Regions from separate parts of the Mesorhizobium sp. L-2-11 genome, predicted to be linked through region 1. Evidence: predicted binding sites of a transcription regulator. Region 1 holds the regulator's gene; each other region holds the start of a gene.

Evidence for each region. Region 1 encodes PhoB, which activates phosphate uptake and scavenging genes when phosphate is short. Its sites were predicted from a motif close to TGTCATNNANCTGTCAT; they were not measured.
Region 2: JG739_RS31275 (ceramide glucosyltransferase) is a predicted target of PhoB. The motif match lies at 2,451-2,467, and genes of this name have one in related genera.
Region 3: JG739_RS24460 (PhnD/SsuA/transferrin family substrate-binding protein) is a predicted target of PhoB. The motif match lies at 2,743-2,759, and genes of this name have one in related genera.

The regions. Positions count from the first base shown of each region.
Region 1 is NZ_AP023257.1:1,248,156-1,254,808, reverse strand. It holds gene JG739_RS06030 (sugar ABC transporter permease) at 1-297, opposite strand, end outside; gene xylF (D-xylose ABC transporter substrate-binding protein) at 436-1,476, opposite strand; gene JG739_RS06020 (ROK family protein) at 1,742-2,989, shown strand; gene phoB (phosphate regulon transcriptional regulator PhoB) at 3,209-3,898, opposite strand; gene phoU (phosphate signaling complex protein PhoU) at 3,915-4,622, opposite strand; gene pstB (phosphate ABC transporter ATP-binding protein PstB) at 4,659-5,474, opposite strand; gene pstA (phosphate ABC transporter permease PstA) at 5,487-6,653, opposite strand, start outside.
Region 2 is NZ_AP023257.1:6,585,891-6,592,543, reverse strand. It holds gene argF (ornithine carbamoyltransferase) at 1-545, shown strand, start outside; gene JG739_RS31285 (Hsp33 family molecular chaperone) at 693-1,703, shown strand; gene apaG (Co2+/Mg2+ efflux protein ApaG) at 1,936-2,328, opposite strand; gene JG739_RS31275 (ceramide glucosyltransferase) at 2,686-3,837, shown strand; gene JG739_RS31270 (O-succinylhomoserine sulfhydrylase) at 3,989-5,179, opposite strand; SAM riboswitch at 5,252-5,329, opposite strand; gene JG739_RS31265 (2'-deoxycytidine 5'-triphosphate deaminase) at 5,454-6,548, shown strand; gene JG739_RS31260 (ABC transporter substrate-binding protein) at 6,641-6,653, shown strand, end outside.
Region 3 is NZ_AP023257.1:5,099,661-5,106,313, forward strand. It holds gene JG739_RS24445 (calcium:proton antiporter) at 1-46, shown strand, start outside; gene phnE (phosphonate ABC transporter, permease protein PhnE) at 184-978, opposite strand; gene JG739_RS24455 (phosphonate ABC transporter ATP-binding protein) at 971-1,720, opposite strand; gene JG739_RS24460 (PhnD/SsuA/transferrin family substrate-binding protein) at 1,826-2,683, opposite strand; gene JG739_RS24465 (alpha-D-ribose 1-methylphosphonate 5-triphosphate diphosphatase) at 2,819-4,000, shown strand; gene phnF (phosphonate metabolism transcriptional regulator PhnF) at 3,997-4,782, shown strand; gene JG739_RS24475 (NUDIX domain-containing protein) at 4,848-5,303, opposite strand; gene JG739_RS24480 (glycosyltransferase family 4 protein) at 5,397-6,563, opposite strand.

The DNA.
Region 1 (6,653 bases):
CACCCCTTCGACGGAGCCGACCGAAAGATCGATGTTGCGCATCACGATGACCAGCACCATGCCGGTCGCCATGATCGCGACCGAGGACGTCTGCACCGACAGGTTCCAGAGATTGCGCGGCGTGAGGAACAGGCCGCCCGACAGGATGTGGATTCCAACCCAGATGATCAGCAGCGCTCCGACCATGCCGAGCATGCGAATGTCGAGCTCGGTTGCCTTGAGGAAGCGGCCGAAGGGGCTGAGATCGGATTCCCGCGCCCGATCGGCAGCCGGCGTGTTGGAAGTCGTGTCGGTCATGATGTCCTCCCACCGTTGCCGTCTGCCGCGGATGCCGGAAGCAGCTAAGAAATTACCCGCGAGACGCGGAAAAACAACTTTTTTGAAAAACGCCGCGGCGTGAAGCCGCGGCGTTTCAGGTTTTTTGGCGAAGGCGGATCAGTTGCAGACCGGGACAGCGCCCGCTGCCACGCCGGCACAGACCTCTTCCTGCTTGATCCAGCCGGCGTCGATGACGACGTTGAGATTTTCCTTGGTGATGGCAATCGGCGTCAGGAACAGCGACTTGACGACATTGCCGCCCGGCGTGGTGAAGTCCTTGACGCCGGCAATGTCTGTCATCGGCTTGCCGTCTGCCAGCTGCGAAGCGATCTCGGCGGCGTTCTTGCCGAGCTCGCGCGCGTCTTTCCACACCGAGACGGTCTGCGTGCCGAGCGCGATGCGGTTCAGCGCGGCATGGTCGCCGTCCTGGCCCGAAACCGGGACGGATCCGGCCAGGCCTTGCGCCGTGAGCGCCGCGACGACGCCACCGGCGGTGCCGTCATTGGCGGCAACCACCGCATCGACCTTGTTGTCGTTGGCGGTCAGGAACTGTTCCATGTTTTTCTGGGCGTTGGCAGGAAGCCAGCCGTCCGTATAAGCCTCGCCGACATTCTTGATCTTGCCGCTGTCGATGGCATCCTTGAGCACTTCCATGGAGCCAGCGAACAGGAAATCGGCATTCGGGTCGGCGCCCGAGCCCTTGATGAAGACGTAATTGCCTTCCGGCGCCATCTTGAACACTTCGCGGGCCTGCATGCGGCCGACTTCCTGGTTGTCGAAGGTCAGATAGAAAACGTCCTTGTTCTCGATCAGCCGATCATAGCCGACGACCGGAATGCCTTCGTCCAGCGCCTTCTGCACCGCCGGACCGATGGCCGAGGCATCCTGCGCAAGGATGATCAGCGCGTTGGCGCCCTGCGAGATCAGGCTCTCGACATCGGTCAGCTGCTTGCCGGGATTGGACTGTGCGTCAGCCGAAATATATTTGTCGCCGGCGGCCTCGATCGCCGCCTTCATGGCGGCTTCGTCGGTCTTCCAACGCTCTTCCTGGAAGTTCGACCACGAAACGCCAATGACCTTGTCCTTGGCCTGCGCGGCCGACGCGAGCGTCAACGACATGGCGACTCCCGCCAGAATGGCGGCTGCGAATCTCTTCATGATAATCCTCCCTGCGCCGCGTGCGGCGCGACCAACTGGCCCGAAGGCCGGCACAAAGGCTCGTATTTTTTCGAGCCTCGAAAAAATACTGGTCCAACGCCGAAGCACTGTCAACACCGATTCTGATGGGTCTTGATGTCCTGTTGGCTTTTTTTCGAGGCTCGGAATAAACAATGACAGCCCCTTCTGCTTCTGCCAGTATTTGTCGGACATTACCGACGGCTTCCGATTCAAGAGCGGCCGCGGCAATGAGGAGGAACAAAAAATGTCGGTTGGAATCCGTCATGACGATTTGCGCCGGCGCAACCGGGCGATGGTGATTTCGGCGGTGCGCCGCGCAGGCCAGCCGTCGCGGACCGAGATCGCCGCAATCACCGGCCTCAGCCATTCGACCATATCGGCGATCTCTTCCGACCTGATCCAGGAAGGCATATTGGCCGAGAGCAAGGCGAGCGAGACGGTTTCGCTGAAACGCGGCCGGCCGCAGGTCGGCCTCAGCCTCAATCCGCAAGCCGCTGCGGTGTTGACAGTTGTGTTGTCGCTGAATTTCCTGTCGGTCGCCGTCATCGATTATGCCGGAAAAGTGGTCGCCGAGGAACAACGCCGGCTGGACACGCTGACCATGTCGCGTGACGCGCTGATCGGCGAATGTATCGCCATCGTCCGGCGCCGGCTCGAAGATCCCGACCTCGACGTCCAAAGCGTCGCCCGCATCGCGCTGGCGATCCAGGGCATCACCGATTCCCATGCGCGCGCCATGTTGTGGTCGCCGATCACGCCGCAGACGAACATCGCCTTCGCCGACATTCTGGAACGCGAGTTCGGCATCCCGGCCATCATGGAGAACGACTGCAACATGATGGCCGTAGCGCTGCGCTGGCGCCACCCGGATCGCTACCGTGACGATTTCATCGCCATCCTGCTCTCGCACGGCATCGGTATGGGGCTGGTGCTGAAGGGCGAGTTGTTCACCGGCACCCACTCCTCAGGCGGCGAATTCGGCCACATGATCCATCGGCCGGGCGGCGCGCTTTGCCGCTGCGGGCGGCGCGGCTGCGTCGAGGCTTATGCCGGCAATTACGCCATCTGGCGCAACGCAAGGCAATTGAGCGAGGACGCCGAGCCGGTCGCCGATATCAGCGACGCCGAGATGCGGGCCCTGGCGGCCCGGGCGCGCGAGACGGACGGACCGGAGCGCGAAGCCTACCGCAAGGCCGGCGAAGCGCTCGGCTTCGGGCTCGGCAGCCTGTTCGCGCTGATCGATCCGGCGCCGGTGGCCATGGTCGGCGCCAGCGCTGCCGCCTTCGACCTGATCGAGCCGGCGCTGCGCGAGGCCATTGCTCAGACCGCCGGCGGCCAGCATTCGGGTTCGATTTCCTTCGACACCGAGCCCAACGAGCTGCCGCTGATCCGCGAAGGCTGCGCCATGCGGGCGCTGAGCTTCGTCGACCAGGAGATTTTCGCGCCCGGCGCACAAGGGAAGTCCGGCACGATCAGGAGAGACGTGGCTTGAATTGACCCGAAAGAGTACCGGAGTATCCACCGTTGGTTCCTTGGACCATCGCAGACATTCGGGATTGGCCGAAATCCTCCCAACTTCGTCATCCCAGGGCGAAGCAGGGCTTGCTCGGCCCAAGGATGACGAAGCGATGGGCGTTTCAGCTAATCGCGAAGGCCTGCGATCCGCCAACGCAAGTACGCCCGACCTGTCAGAACTTCCGCGCCGAGGAACCTAGTCTTCCCTGATCGCATAGCCTGCGCCGCGGATGGTGCGGATGACGTCGGGCATGCGACCATTGTTGACCGCCTTGCGCAACCGGCCGACATGGACGTCCACCGTGCGCTCGTCGATGTAGATCGTCTCGCCCCAGACATTGTCGAGCAACTGACTGCGCGAAAAAACCCGGCCCGGATGCCGCATCATGAATTCGAGCAGCCGGAATTCGGTCGGCCCGAGCCGGATCTCGCTCTTCTTGCGATAGACCCTGTGCGATTCGCGATCGAGCATGATGTCGCCGACCTTGAGCACGCTGGACAGCACTTCCGGCTTGGCGCGGCGCAGCAGCGCCTTGACCCTGGCCATGAATTCCGGTGTCGAGAACGGCTTGACCAGATAATCGTCGGCTCCGGTCGAAAGGCCGCGCACCCGGTCGCTCTCCTCGCCGCGCGCGGTCAGCATGATGATCGGCAGCCGCTCGGTTTCGGGACGCACCCGAAGGCGCCGGCAAAGCTCGATGCCGGAAACCGCCGGCACCATCCAGTCGAGCACCAAAAGATCGGGCACGTTTTCCTGCAGCCGGATTTCGGCCTCGTCGCCGCGCGTCACCACCTCGACCTGATAGCCTTCGGATTCAAGATTGTAACGGAGGAGGACGCCCAGCGGCTCTTCATCCTCCACCACCATGATGCGCGGCGCGATCATCGGCCGGTCACTCCTGTCATGTCGCCGGCGCCGACATCGTCGTTTCGTCGAGCTTCGGGCGATCCGCCGGCAATTGCTGCCCGGTCACGACAAAGTAGGCGTTTTCGGCGATGTTGGTGACATGATCGCCGATACGCTCGAGATTCTTGGCGCAGAACAGAAGGTGCGTGCAGGCGGTGATGTTGCGCGGATCCTCCATCATGTAGGTCAGGAGCTCGCGGAAAACCGCCGTGTATTTCACGTCGATCTTCTGGTCGTCGGCGCGCAGTTCCTTCAACGCGCCGGCATCGCGCGCCACATAGTGCTCGACCACGCCGCGGAGCTGCACAAGAACCAGATCCGCCATCGCGTCGATACCGTGCGACAGATTCCGCGGCGTCGCGCTCTGCCCGACTGCGCTGACCCGCTTGGCTATATTCTTGGCCAGATCGCCGATGCGCTCGAGATCGCCGGCCATGCGGATTGCGCCAACCACGGCGCGCAGATCCTGCGCCATCGGCTGCCGCTTGGCGATAAGCGTGATGGCGCTGTCGTCGAGCTCGCGCTGCCGCGCATCCATGATGGCGTCGTCCGAGACGACGCGCTGCGCCATCGCATTGTCCGACGCGAGCAGCGCGCGGATCGAAGCTGCGACCATTGCGGCGGCGAGCTCGTCCATGTCGCGGATCAGGCGGTCGATATGCTCCAGTTCCTCGTCGAAAGAAGCGACGGTGTGTTCACCCATGGTGCTGTCCTCGTGTTCGAAATTCGCCGGACCCGCTCAGCCGAACCGGCCGGTGATGTAGTCCTGGGTGCGCTTGTCGTCGGGGTTGGTGAACATCTTGTCGGTCGCGCCCTCCTCGACCAGATAGCCGAGATGGAACATCGCCGTGCGTTGCGACACGCGCGCCGCCTGCTGCATCGAATGGGTGACGATGACGATCGTGTAGTTCTCGCGAAGTTCATCGATCAGTTCCTCGACGCGGGCGGTGGCTATCGGATCGAGCGCCGAACAGGGCTCGTCCATCAGGATCACTTCCGGCGACACGGCGATGGCGCGGGCGATGCACAAGCGCTGCTGCTGTCCGCCGGACAGACCGGTACCCGACTCGAGCAGGCGATCCTTGACCTCGTTGAACAGGCCGGCCTTCTTGAGGCTCGATTCGACAATGCCGTCCAACTCGGCCTTGCTCCTGGCCAGGCCGTGAATGCGCGGACCGTAGGCGACGTTTTCATAGATCGACTTCGGAAACGGGTTCGGCTTCTGGAATACCATGCCGACGCGGGCCCGCAGCTCGACGACATCGATCTTCGGGTCGTAGACATCCTCGCCGTCGAGCGTGATTTTGCCGCTCACCCGTGCGATATCGATCGTGTCGTTCATTCGGTTCAGGCACCGCAGGAACGTCGACTTGCCACAGCCCGATGGCCCGATCAACGCCGTCACCTGATGCTCGCGGACATCGAGATCGACGTCGAACAGGGCTCGCTTCTCGCCGTAGTGAACAGAGACCTTTTCGCCCTTCATCTTGATCGAAGGGGCGTTGGTTGCGCTGCTCAGTTTCTGCTCGACGCCGGCTTCCGTCATGAAGTTCATATCCTCTACTCCTTACCAGCGCCGCTCGAAGCGCCTGCGCAGTATCACCGCGATGGCATTCATGATGACCAAAAACACCAGCAAAATCAAAATCGCCGCCGAAGTCTTCTGCTGGAACCCGGCTTCCGGGAAATCCGCCCACATGAATATCTGCACCGGCAGGATCGTCGCGGGATCGGTGAAGCCGCCGGGAATGTCGACGATGAAGGCGACCATGCCGATCATCAGCAACGGCGCGGTTTCGCCCAGCGCATGCGCCATTCCGAGGATGGTGCCGGTCATGATGCCCGGCATCGCCAGCGGCAAGACGTGATGGAATACCGTCTGGACCTTGGACGCTCCGATGCCGAGCGCCGCCTCGCGGATCGACGGCGGCACGGCGCGCAGCGAAGCGCGCGAGGCGATAATGATGATCGGCAGGGTCATCAGCGCCAGCACCATGCCGCCGACCACCGGGGCTGAGCGCGGCATGCCGAAGAAATTCAGGAATACGGCAAGCCCAAGCAGGCCGAAGACGATCGAAGGCACCGCCGCCAGATTGTTGATATTCACTTCGATCATCGTCGTCAGCCGGTTCCTGGGCGCAAATTCCTCAAGATAAATCGCCGCTGAAACGCCGATCGGGAAGGCGATGGCCAGCGTTACGATCATGGTCAGGAACGATCCGACGACCGCGCCCCAGACACCGGCCAGTTCCGGCTCGCGGCTTGCGCCGGTGAAGAAGAAGATCGAGTTGAACCGGCTTTCGATCAGGCCGGCGCTCTTCAGCATGTCGAGCCAGACAATCACCTTGTCCGAAATCTTTCGCGATGCTTCCGGCGTCTCGATGACGCGCAGGAATGCCTGGCCGCTCGCGGCGGGCGCCGTGCTGTCCAGCGCCTCGATCACCGTGCCCTTTGCGATCACTGTACCGTTGGCCGCAGGCGACAGCGCGGTCAGCTTGACCGTGCCGCCATTGAACGCGACCAGCAGCGACGACGCGCCGCTTGTCAGCGTGAGCATGCCGTTTTCCCCCTCGGTCGCACCATGGCCGCGCGCCAGCGCCAGCATGGCATCGTCGCCGAAGGTCAGATCGATGTCGCCGCTGGTTTGCGAAGGCGTGACGCTTGTCGAAATCGCTTCGTCTGAACCGACGTCGGCAAGCAAACCCTTGAGGTAGAGGTCGGCAAAATCGTCAAG
Region 2 (6,653 bases), 1.3 Mb from region 1:
TCAATGGGCTGACCGACGATACCCACCCCTGCCAGCTGATGGCCGACATCATGACCTTCGAGGAGCATCGCGGCCCGGTCGCCGGCAAGACCATCGCCTGGACCGGCGACGGCAACAACGTGCTGCATTCGCTGCTGGAGGCCTCGGCGCGGTTCCGCTTCAACCTCAACGTCGCCGTGCCGGAAGGCAGCGAGCCGGCGCAGAAGCATGTCGACTGGTCGAGGGCGCATGGCGGCAAGTTGAACTTCACCCGCTCGCCCGAGGAGGCCGTCCACGAGGCCGACTGTGTCGTTACCGATTGCTGGGTGTCGATGGGCCAGGAGCACCGTGCTCGCGGCCACAATGTCTTCTCACCCTATCAGGTCAATGCGGCACTTATGGCGAAGGCAAAGCCCGATGCGTTGTTCATGCACTGCCTGCCAGCGCATCGCGGCGAGGAGGTCACCAACGAAGTCATCGACGGGCCGCATTCGGTGGTGTTCGACGAGGCCGAGAACCGGCTCCACGCGCAGAAGGCGGTTCTGGCGTGGTGCCTCGGCGCTTGATCCGGGCCGCCTTGATCAGGACCACCGAGATCCGGGCCGCCTTGATCCGGGAGTGCGTGATGCCTATCTCAGGCGCATCACGCAAATCGAGCGCGTTTCGACGCATGCGCCCCGGAGGGCGGCATCGCCGCGCCCCGGAGCTTTGTCATGTTGGAAACTCGTCAATTGGCTGAACATCAACCCAAACTCGGCGAATTCGGTTACGCCGGCGACGATCATGTCGTGCCCTTCGAGGTCGGCCCGCTCGACGTGCGCGGCCGCACCGTCCAGCTGGGGCCGATGCTCGACGCGATCCTCAGCCGTCATGACTATCCCGAGCCGGTCGCCCGCCTGCTGGCGGAAGCCTGCGTGCTGACGGTGCTGCTCGGCACCTCGCTCAAGTTCGAGGGCAAATTCATCCTGCAGACCCGCACCGACGGGCCGGTCGACATGCTGGTGGCGGATTTTTCCACGCCGCATGCGCTCCGCGCCTATGCCCGCTTCGACGGCGACCGGCTGGAGGCACTGACATCTGCCGGCGAGACCTCGCAGCAGACGCTGCTCGGCAGCGGTGTCCTGGCGCTGACCATCGACCAGGGCGCCCACACGCAGCGCTATCAGGGCATCGTCCAGCTCGACGGCGAGACGCTGGAGGAGGCTGCGCGCACCTATTTCCGGCAGTCGGAGCAGATCCCGACCGATCTCAGGCTTTCGGTGGCCAAGCTGTTGACGCCCGGCATCGGCGGTGCCCGCGAGCAATGGCGCGCCGGTGGCATTCTGGCGCAGTTCCTGCCGCAATCGTCCGAACGCATGCGCGTGCCCGACCTTCCGGGTGGCGATGGCGATCCGCGCGAGGATATCCATCATCCGGCCGACAATTCCTGGCAGGAACTGCTCGCGTTGCTTGGCACTATCGAGCCGACGGAACTGATCGACCCGACGATCGGCGCCGAGCGGTTGCTTTACCGGCTGTTCCACGAGCATGGCGTGCGCGTCTTCGGCGGCGTGCCGGTAGCCGACCAGTGCTCATGCTCCAGGGAAAAAATCCGCGGCATTCTCGAAGGCTTCTCCGCCGACGAGATCAAGGACAGCACTGAGGATGGCGGCATTCACGTCGCCTGCGAATTCTGCTCGAAGCAGTATGACTTCGACCCGGCGGAATTTGCTGCGGCTCAGTAAGGAAGTCCCTTCTCCCCGTCCGCGGGGAGAAGGTGCCCGAAGGGCCGATGAGGGGCAGCGCAAAGTTCGGCGAATGGCCGCGTGTATTCATTCAGACGCCATTGTGCATGCAAGAAAATCTCACGAGCCCGGCGCCGCCCCTCATTGCCCTGCCGGGCATTTCTCCCCTTACAGTGACTTACAGTGACGGGGAGAAAGACGCTGTCGCGCAGAGTTTCGCCAATCGCCGTTCTCAGTTGACGGTGCGCCGTGTGCCCGGCAGATCGAGCGAAAAGGCGGGGATGGCGACGTCGAACGTCTCGCCCCGCTTGTTGCGCATCGTGTAGTGGCCGACCATGATGCCGGATGGCGTCGAGAGTGGGCAGCCAGACGTATACTGATAACTATCGCCGGGATTGAGTTCAGGCTGTTCGCCGACAACGCCGGCGCCGCGCACCTCCTCGACCCGGCCGGTGCCGTCGGTGATCTGCCAATAGCGTGACAGAAGCTGCACGAATTCATCCGACTGGTTGTCGATGGTCACCTGGTAGCCCCAGACATAGCGGTTCTCCGACGGGTCGGAGCGATCTTCCAGATAGAACGGCCTGACCTGTACTTCGATGTCGCGCGTGACGGCGCTGTACATAAATCACTCCACAATATGCAGACGGAACATTCGACTCTCTCCGCAGTTCGGTCAACGGGGTGCCTCCGCTCAGTGCCTGCCATCGTTGCCTGAATCTGTTGAGCGCAGGTGCCGAACAACAATGTCATTTGAGTGACACATGACAATGATGGTGTGCAGGGCCGGGGATGGTGTGCAGGGCTGGCGACTTAGCATTCTGTCGAACTACCGCTTCGGCCCGAAAATCGAATTCGATTTTCGGAAAGCACGGTGCGTAGACTCAAAGTGTTAGAGCGTCCTTGCGCGTCCAACTGGACGCGCGGCGTTCTAATGAAAACGGCTTTCATGCGGCCGGCTTTCTGGAGCGACCAGATATTGATGGAATTGACAGTCACAGCCGCCTTGTTTTCCATAACACTCCTTATTGTCAATCTCGCCAGCATTCTGCTCGCTTCGTTGAAGCTGAAGCGGCCCGGCAGGATCACGCCGCCAGCCGGCAAGGCGCCGCCGGTGTCGATCGTCGTGCCGTCGCGCGGCGCCGAGCCGTTTACCGAGGAGACGCTCGAGCGCGCCTTCTCTCTCGACTGGCCGCATTATGAGCTCATCTTCTGCGTCGCCCATGCCGACGACCCGGTGGTCGGGCCGATCACCGATGCGATCGCCCGCTTCCCGGCCGTGCCGGCCCGGCTGCTGGTCGGCGACGACCGCATCAGCGGCAATCCGAAACTCAACAATTGCGTGAAGGGCTGGGAGGCAGCGCGTCACCACTGGGTCATCCTTGCCGATTCCAACGTCCTGATGCCGAGGGACTATGTCCAGCATCTGATGAAGGCATGGCGGCAGGACACCGGCCTCGTCTGCTCGACGCCGATCGGCTCGCGGCCGGACGGGTTCTGGGCGGAGGTCGAATGCGCTTTCCTCAACACGCTGCAGGCGCGCTGGCAATATACCGGCGAGGCGCTCGGCCTCGGTTTTGCTCAGGGCAAGAGCATGCTGTGGAACAAGCCATTGCTCGACGCCAATGGCGGCATCCGCGCGCTTGCTGCCGAGATCGCCGAGGACGCCGCCGCGACCAAGCTGGTCAACGGGCTCGGACTGCGCGTCAATCTCGTCGCCGCGCCCTTCGAGCAGCCGCTCGGTTCGCGCACATTTGGCGAAATCTGGTCGCGCCAGGTCCGCTGGGCGCGCCTGCGTCGCGTCACCTTCCCACTGTTCTTCGCGCCCGAGATCCTGATCGGAGCGGTGCCGCCGCTGGTGCTTGCGCTGGTTGCGGCAGCAGGCGCCGGTTTCAGCCTGCCGGCTACCGTCATCGCCGTGCTGATCGTCGCCTATCTCCCTGAATGCGCTCTCGCTTCGGCCAAGGGCTGGCACCTGTCGTTGCGCATGATCCCGGCGATGGTTGCGCGCGATGTGATGCTTCCCGCCATCTGGGTGCGCGGCTGGCTCAGCGGCGCCGTCGACTGGCGCGGCAACACGATGACCATCTCCCGCGCCGGTGCGGAATTGGAAGAGACCCCGTCGGGCGCCTGATCGCGCCTGCTTTGCAGATCAGGGCGCAGCAGTTCGGCGCGTATCCCTAAAGCGCATCGCGTTCGACCAGCCTCATGCGACGCGCTTTAGGTTCCTTGTTTTCATGCATGTCGTTATCGCAAAACCGCTGCACACTTTTGCGCGACATGCATTATCTGGCAGCTTTCAAGGCCTGCTCGATGTCTTCGAGCAAGTCGTCAGTGTCCTCCAGTCCGACGGACAGCCTGAGCGTGCCTGGCCCGATGCCGAGTTCGGCGCGCGCCTCGTCGCTCAGATTCTTGTGCGTCGTCGTCGCCGGATGGGTGATCAGGCTCTTGGCGTCACCGAGATTGTTGGAGATCAGCACGACATCCAGCGCGTTCTGGAAGGCGAAGGCCGCCTGCTTGCCCCCGTCGACGTCGAGGCAGATCAGCGTCGAGCCGCCCGTCATCTGCTTCTTGACGACCGCCGCCTGCGGGTGATCGGCGCGGCCGGGATAGATGACGCGGACAATTTCCGATCGCTCGGCGAGGAAGTCAGCGATCCGGCCGGCACTTTCCGTCTGCTGGCGAACGCGCAGCGGCAGCGTCTCCAGGCCCTTCAGCAGCGTCCAGGCGTTGAACGGCGAGAGGCTGGGACCGGTGTGGCGGAAGTAGTCGTGCAAATTCTCATCGATCCACTTCTTGTCCGACAGGATGATGCCGCCGAGGCAGCGCCCCTGGCCGTCGATGTGCTTGGTCGCCGAATAGACGACGATATGGGCGCCGAGCTGCAACGGCTTCTGCTGCAAGGGCGTGGCAAAGACGTTGTCGACGATCAGCCGCGCGCCGATCGAATCGGCAAGCGAGGCTACGGCTGCGATGTCGACGACCTCCAGCGTTGGATTGGTCGGGCTTTCAAGGAAGAACAACTTGGTGTTGGGCCTGACCGCCTTTTGCCAATTGGCGATGTCGGTGCCGTCGACCAGCGTCGCCTCGATGCCGTATTTCGGCGCCAGCGTCTCGACCACCCAGCGACAGGAGCCGAACAGCGCGCGCGCCGCCACGATGTGGTCGCCCGCCCGGGCACTGCACAGCAACGCCGCCGTCACCGCCGCCATGCCGGATGCGGTGGCGCGGGCATCTTCGGCGCCTTCCAGCGCACACATGCGCTTCTCGAACATGTCGACCGTCGGATTGGCATAGCGCGAATAGATGAAGCCCGGTTCCTCGCCCTTGAAGCGGGCTTCCGCCGCCTGCGCCGTGTCGTAGACATAGCCTTGCGTGAGATACATCGCCTCGGAGGTTTCGCCAAAGCCGGAACGCAGCGTTCCTGCATGCACGAGGGCAGTCTGAGGCTTCCAGTTGCGCGTGTTGCTCGTCATCACCTTGTTCCAAACAAAAAAATCGTCCAAACACAAAAAAACCGGCCGCGAAAGTCGCAACCGGTCGTACGGCCTTTCGGCCCGACGGTCCTTTAGCGACTTGTTTAACGTGGCTGCAAGCCGACCGGCCAAATCACCACGGGATAACGATCCTTTAGACCTGCACCGCGCTTGCGTCAATTGCCGGCATGATTAAGAGGTTTGTACCAGCGGGTTCCGGGGCAAGAACCTGCGACAAGACGAGACCACGCCCGGCCTTCGAGCGGAGCCAGACTTGCGGCAGACAGGCATTCTTCCGGATCAGGATATTTCCGCGCTGTACCGATCGGGCGCGCTGAAGTCAGAGCGCGCGCTCGACGCCGACCAGGTCCAGCCGGCCAGCCTCGACCTCAGGCTTGGCGACAAGGCCTGGCGGGTGCGCGCCTCCTTCCTGCCCGGCCCCAACCACAGGGTTGCTGAAAAACTCGACCGCCTGAAGCTGCACGAAATCAATCTCGCCGATGGTGCGGTGCTGGAGACGGGCTGCGTCTATATCGTGCCGCTGCTCGAGAGCCTGGCGCTTCCGGTAAACATTTCCGCTTCGGCCAACCCGAAGAGCTCGACCGGACGGCTCGACATCTTCACCCGGGTGATGACCGACCGCGGCCACGAGTTCGACAAGATCGCTGCCGGCTACGACGGCCCGCTCTATCTCGAAGTCAGCCCGCGCACCTTTCCGATCGTCGTTCGTACCGGCTCGCGGCTGTCGCAGATCCGGTTCCGCACCGGCAATGCGCTTTTATCGGAAAGCGAGCTGCACGAATTGCACCGTGCCGAGACGCTCGTCGCCACCGAGCCGCCGAACATTTCCGGCGGCGGCATCGCCCTGTCGATCGACCTCGACGGCGACAAGGACGGGCTGGTCGGCTACCGCGGCAAGCACCACACCGGCCTGGTCGATGTCGATAAGCGCGCCGCACAGGATGTCGTCGATTTCTGGGAGCCGCTCTACAAGAGCGGCGCCGGCGAACTGGTGCTCGACCCGGACGAATTTTATATCCTCGTCAGCCAGGAAGCGGTGCATGTGCCGCCGCTTTACGCCGCCGAGATGACGCCCTTCGATCCGCTGGTCGGCGAATTCCGCGTCCACTATGCCGGTTTCTTCGATCCGGGTTTCGGCCATTCGGCCTCGGGCGGCACCGGCAGCCGGGCCGTGCTCGAGGTGCGCAGCCACGAAGTGCCGTTCATCCTCGATCACGGCCAGATCGTCGGACGGCTGGTCTACGAGCACATGCTGAAGCGGCCGCAGGCGCTCTACGGCACAGATCTCGGCTCGAACTATCAGGCACAGGGCCTGAAACTGTCCAAGCATTTTCGCGCCGCGCGCTGATCGCCCACTATGATCAGACCATGCTTGCCTGGCCCTGCGGGTCGTGCTTGGCTGTGCCTGGCCGTCAACGCGGTTGAACAAGGGGAACAAAAATGCAGATTTCAA
Region 3 (6,653 bases), 2.8 Mb from region 1:
TCTCGTCGTATTCGTCGCCTATCTGTTCCTTATATTCGTGCCCTAGGACAGCGATCAGCCGCCGCCCAATGGCCATCGCTGCGCTGAGCCAACCCCTGAAGCTTGGGATCGTATCTAACCGATGCGGATGCAGCGTCCTGTCGATTTGCGGCTCACATGGCCAAACTGCGGGCTAGCCTGCAATTACTGGACCTTCGAGCGCAAGCGATCCGTCACGAACTCCATCAACACCACGATGGCGAAGATCACGAGGATGATGGTCGAGGCATTCCTGTATTGGAAAAGATCGAACGCGACCTTCAGCTCCTGGCCGATGCCACCGGCTCCAACGAGGCCGAGAACAACGGATGAGCGCACTGCCTTTTCAAGCGCAAACAGCGTGGTGTTTATCAGCGACGGCATGGCGTCAGGCAGAACTGCCCCGCACAGGACAGAGAACCGACTGGCGCCGATGGCAAACAGCGCTTCCTGAGGTCTTTCGTCGGCGTCCTCCATCGCCTCGGCGAAGAAGCGCCCGCAAAAGCCGATCGTATCGACGACGATGGTCATGGTGCCAGCAACCGCCCCGAGACCAACGGCTGACACGAAAAGAAGCGCCCAGACCAAATCCGGAACGGTCCTGAACAACGAGACCAGCATCCTCGATATATGCCGGAACGGGCCGAGCGGGGTTATGTCCTTGGCCGAAAGCCAGGCAAACGGCAAGCTGAGGGCGACGCCTATTGCTGTGCCCACGAGCGCTATCTGAAAGGTTTCGACCATGCGCCAGAAAACCCGCAGGAGGAACCCTGGCTCGACATTTGGGGGTATCATGCGGCCGACGAGATGGGCCATTCTGGGCACTCCGCCTGCCAGTTGTTCCGGCGATGGTGCGACCTGCCCGGCGGAAACGATCACGAGAGCGGCCAATGCGACGGCAAAGCTGAAAGTGAGGGGCGAGATCGATGGAATCCGGCTCGGCGAAAGGCGGTCATGCATCGAAGACGTCTTTCAGATCAGCGCGGGTCACCTGCGTCGTCGGCCGGTCGAAGAAGACCTTGCCCGCCTTGAGCGCGATCAAGCGGTCGGAGTAGCCGAGAGCATGCTCCATGTCGTGCGTGGTGTAGACCAGGGTTATCGCCTGTTCCTGTGTGAGCTCGGAGAAAACGCGCATCACATCATGTCCGGCCGCCGGGTCGAGACTTGCCGCCGGTTCGTCCGCTATCAAAAGCTTCGGACGCCGGACCAGCGCCCGGGCAATCGCCACCCGCTGCGCCTGCCCTCCAGAAAGCGCGTCGGCGCGGGCGCCCGCCTTGCCGAGAAGCCGCACGTCGGCGAGCGCCTGCATTGCTTCCTCGCGCCAATGTTGCCTTGCGATGGACTGGTGCCAGCCACGCCAGCCGCCGGGCAGCCCGAGCTTGCCCTGCAAAACGTTGGTAAGAACCGATTGGCGGCTGACCAGCCCGTGGTGCTGGAAGACAAATCCGATCTGCCTACGGATGCGCCGCAGCTGGGCGACGGACGGCGCCGAGCGGAAGTTCTCGCCGAGGGTGACGACCTCTCCACCGCTCGACGGCAGAAGGCCGATAAGGCATTTGAGCAGGGTGGATTTTCCAGCACCATTCGAGCCAATCAGGGCAACCCGTTCGCGCGATGCTATGTCGAGGCCGACACTGGAGAAAACGACCTTTCCGTTCGCATAGCTCTTCGCCAAATCGTGCGCGCGAATGATAGCTGTCATAGTGACCTCTTGGCCCAATCCGGATTGCTGGCCCGGATTATTGGCCCGGACTACGAAATAGACCGGCGGTTAACCGCCGGCCTTGCCGATGAAAAGGAGCAAGCCTCAGTTGACGAAGTCGGTAAGGGTCTCGATTCCAATCGTGCGGTACATCGAGCGGACATAGTCGTAGTCAGAGTCCCTGACGTCGGTCAGGAAGTAACCGCCCTTGAATTTCTGGTTGTCCTCACCGGTCAGGATCGCTTTCATCAGTTCGTTGCCATTCTTCGCAAAGGCATCGCGGATCTTGACGAACACGTCGTCTGAAATGTCCTTGCGGGCGACAAGAATGTCGTTCGGCAGATCGCGGCCGCGTGCGATGACCGAGAAGGCAACGCCGGGGAACGCTTCCCGCACCGAGTTCAGATAGCCGAAATTCAAGCCGATAGCGGCGATGTCGCCGCGGATGAGCGCCTCAGCCGCGATGTTGCGCGATATGATCACCGGTTCGTAATCGGTGGCATATTTCAGGTTGAAATCGGCCAGCGCCTGGGCGGGGCCGAGGTGCTGCGAGGTCGAGCCGACCGAGCCGAATGCGATCTTCTTGCCCTTCAGGTCCTCAATCGAGCGGATCGGCCCATTCGCCAGCACGGCGATCTGCGCGAAATAATCGGGGCGCTGCCAGGCAACGACAATCTTCGGCTGGCTCAACTCCTTCATGACCACGTATTCTGCAGGACCGGTCAGCACAAGATCGACCTGCCCGGAATTCATCGCCTCGACGGCGGTGGTCCGCGAACTGACCGGAAACAGCTCGACATCCAGGCCCGTCGCCTCTTCAAGAGCAGTCTGGAAAGCGCCGAATTCCTGCTGAAGAGCCTCCAGCCCCTCCATGTCGGTCACCGCGAATTTCACCGGCTCCGCAAACACTGGAAGAGCGGAGCCGATCATTATGGCAAGTGCGGTTGCGATGGTGCGGATCATCGTTTTTCCTTTGCTGTATAGACAGGAAACTGTTACCCGCTAATCCGTATACGCAGCAGATGACGCGCTCGTGACATTTCATCGGCGCCCACCGGCAGTCTTTGCTTTTGAGGGATACGCTTTTTGAGGGATACAGTGGACTGGCACATCCAGGGTGGTCGCATCCTTACCGAACAGGGATTTGAAACCGCGGATCTGAGCATTTCCGGCGGGATGCTGTCAGAGCTGCGAGCGGCCGATGCGTCCATAATCGACGCCGATGGACTGCTCGTGCTTCCGGGGATCGTTGATATTCACGGCGACGGCTTCGAGCGCCAGATCATGCCGCGGCCGGGTGTCCGCTTCGACACCGCGCTGGCGCTTAGAGATACAGACCGCCAGCTTGTCGCCAATGGCGTGACCACGGCCTTTCACGGCGTCACGGTGTCATGGGAGCCTGGACTTCGCTCGCTCGACGCTGCCAAACAGCTGATTAGGGCGGTCTGCGATCTCCGGGACACCCTTGGCTGCGATACGCGTCTTCATCTGCGCTGGGAGAGCTTCGCGCTTGATCAGATGGCGCAGGTCGCACGATGGCTCTCGCTTTCGCCACGGCCGATCATCGCCGTCAACGATCATACGACGGGGTCGGTGCTGAACGGCACGATTGCCCGCAAGATCGGCCAGATGGCGGAGCGGTCCGGCTTGAGCCGGGAGCAATATATGACGTTGCTCGACCAGATTTGGTCCCGCCGGGCCGAGGTCGAGATCGCGATCGCGAAACTGGCCGCGACTGCGCGGGCCAATGGCAATGTACTTCTTGCCCATGACGAAGCATCTCCCGAGGAACGCATGTATTTTCGCGCTCTCGGCGCAAAGGCCTCGGAATTTCCGCTAACGCTCGAAACAGCCAAGGCGGCGCGGCAAATGGGCGAGGACGTGATCCTCGGCGCGCCCAACGTCGTGCGCGGCGGCAGCCATAATGGAGCGCTAAATGCCACCGAGGCCGTCAGAGCCGGGCTTTGCACGGTGCTGACCAGCGATTACCACTACCCTTCGCCTCTGCATGCGGCCTTCAGGCTGTCTTCGCCAGACGCCGGCGACTTCCGCTTGATCTGGAATCTGGTTTCGGCAAACCCGGCCCGGGTGGCCGGCCTCGACGATCGCGGCTCGCTTGTTGCCGGCCGCCGGGCGGATCTGATCCTGGTCGATGCAGGCGATCCAGAGCATCCGCGCGTGATGGCCACCATGGTCCATGGACAAATTGTCTATTGCTCCGGGCTCTCGCGCACAGATCGGCGATGTGCACAGCGGTCGCCGGTGGAGAAGGTCTCATGAACTTGGACACGAAAATTTCAACGCCACACGAGCCCAGCAGCAATCGCCTTCTGGCCTTTGACGGGCTGGTCTTTCGGCCACGCAGCGATACGCCGATCTGGCAGCAGATCTACGATCACATCTTCGATCTGATCGAGAGCGGCTGTCTTGCGCCGGGCAGCCAACTTCCCGGAGAAACGCATCTGGCAGAGAAACTCGCGGTCACCCGCATTACGCTTCGCCGGGCGCTGCAGCAGCTACAGCACGAGGGCCACCTCACCGCCCGAAAGGGCGTCGGCATCTTCGTGCGAAACCTGCCCTCGACGTTCACGGTTCGCGACGGACAGCGCTTTCTCGACAATTTCGTAGCCCACGGCCAGGAAATCGGCACCAAGACGCTGCTTATTGTCCGGGAACCGGCCGAACCGGCCGTGGCCGAGCGGTTGCGTCTCGCACCTGACACCACCATTATCCGCCTGTGCCGGATCAGAACGTCGGACAAGCAGCCGGTTTACGTCAATACCAAGTTCTTTCCGGCGCATCTCTTCCCCGACTTCGAGCAGAGATACGATGTGCGTCAGTCGGTGACCGATGTTTTCCGCGCGCATGGCATCGAGAACTACCGGCGGGCCGAGACGCGCATCAGTGGCGGCTTTGCATCCCCCGATGAAGCGGAAATCCTGCGGCTGACGCCCGGAACGCCAGTATTCCGCATCAATGCCGTCAACGAAGATCGCAACGGCGTAGCAATCGAATGGACCCGCGGCTGCTGGCCGCTGACATCTGTCGAATTCGTCTTCTGATTCTGGCGCATGTTTGAATCTGGCGCATGTCGCCTTCACGTGGTCGGGCGCTAAAACATGCAACCTTAGACAGACACCACAAGCCGGTCGAGAAAAGGCCGCTGGCCGACAAGCAACTTTTCCCGGGCCATATCGAGGCCGAACCAGCCTGCGCGATCGATCTCTGGAAAAATCTGCTTGCGGCCGCTGCGCGGCGGCCATTCCAACTCGAACATGTTGCTGCGCAATGTGCCGGCGTCGAAATCGCTTTCGGCGGCGAAGGCTGTAACAAGCTTGCCGCCGGGCTGGCGCAGTTCCCCCAAAGGAAGCAGCGCTCCCTTAAGCTCCCAGCCGGTTTCCTCCGCAAATTCACGACGCGCCGCAGCTTCCGGCTGTTCGTCATCACCATACTCGCCCTTTGCAATCGACCAGGCGCCAAGATCGCGATTTTGCCAGAAGGGCCCGCCCGGATGGACAAGCAGCACCTGCAATTCGCCGGTTAATCTGCGGTAAGGCAGGATGCCCGCACTTCTTTTCGCCATCGCTTCATGCCTCCGGAATCCAGCTTACGATCGCGGGCAGGCTGAACGGGACTGCTGCGCCTGGATGGCAGATATCGTTGGCTCGAGATTGCCTCAAATGATGCTGGCCGCCGCCGCAAGTCGCTCATTCGGATTGCACTCGACTTCCCTGAGCGGTGGTGGCGGCACTTCTGCAACTCCATCCACGCTGGCCATCAGCTCCAGATAGCGCTGAGCCGACGCGGCCCACTGAAATCGCGCCGCCCTGGCGCGACCGCGTGCGATCAAGTTGGTTCTGAGGTCTTTTTCGTGGACCAGGCGCATGAAACAATCGAACCATGCATTCTCATCGCAAGGTGATGCGTACAAGACCGCATCGCCGCCGATTTCGGGCAGGCTGGCACGGTCCGACATGACCACCGGACATCCCAGTGTCATGGCTTCGAGGGGCGGCAGCCCGAAACCCTCGACCAGGGATGGGAACGCCAGGCACAGGCAATCGCGCAGAAGCGCGCCGAGTTCTGCGTCCGACCGTCTTCCCAGCCAAATGACGTTCGGCGACTTCTGGTCGCCGATGCTGGCGAAAACGCGAGACGTTGCCGCGCCCACAACAGCAATCTGCAGCCCCGCCGCGGCAAGCCGGTCGTGCATGCCGATGATCAGGCCGACATTTTTGTGCGGGATAGAACTGCCAAGCACGACGATCGTACCAGGGCCGGCCACTGCCAGAGTTTGTTCTGAGTGACAAGGAGCCCATCGCAACGCATGTTCATGCCCATTGCCTGCAATTTCGACCTTTGCCGCCGGGCACACGCCATAGCGCGCCAATTCACCCGCAGAGTATTTCGACACCGTCGTAACCTTGAGCACGGCCCTGCCCAAGGCAGGACCTAAGGTGCGGTAAAGAAGCCGAAATGGAAGTGAATAGCTCTGCGGGCATGCCCATGTATTGACGTCGTGAATGCACAGCACCTGCCGACGAACCGTCAGAGGGCCGGTATTGCAGAGGCTAAGCAGCCCGCCGCGAAGATAGGCCGGGAGCACAGCCTGTTCCCATGCATGCCCGCCGAAGCTGCCGACAGTGCGGACACGGATTGCTGCCAAGGGCAACGTGTCAAGCGCCCCCGGCGGAACCAGCAACTCGACCGTCAGATCCCGCGTCAAGGCAGCCTGGCCCACGATCAAGGCGTCCAGCGCCGAAACGATCTCGCGTGCGTACCGCTGAACCCCGGTGGTCGGCTGCGCGAGAAAACGGCCGTTGATTGTCCAATGTCGTGTCATCACAGGGTTTTGGTCACCAGCGCCATGCCTCAGTTCCACGAGTTTGGACGATCAGGACAGCAGGGTCATCCTGGCTTTTGGGACGTACGC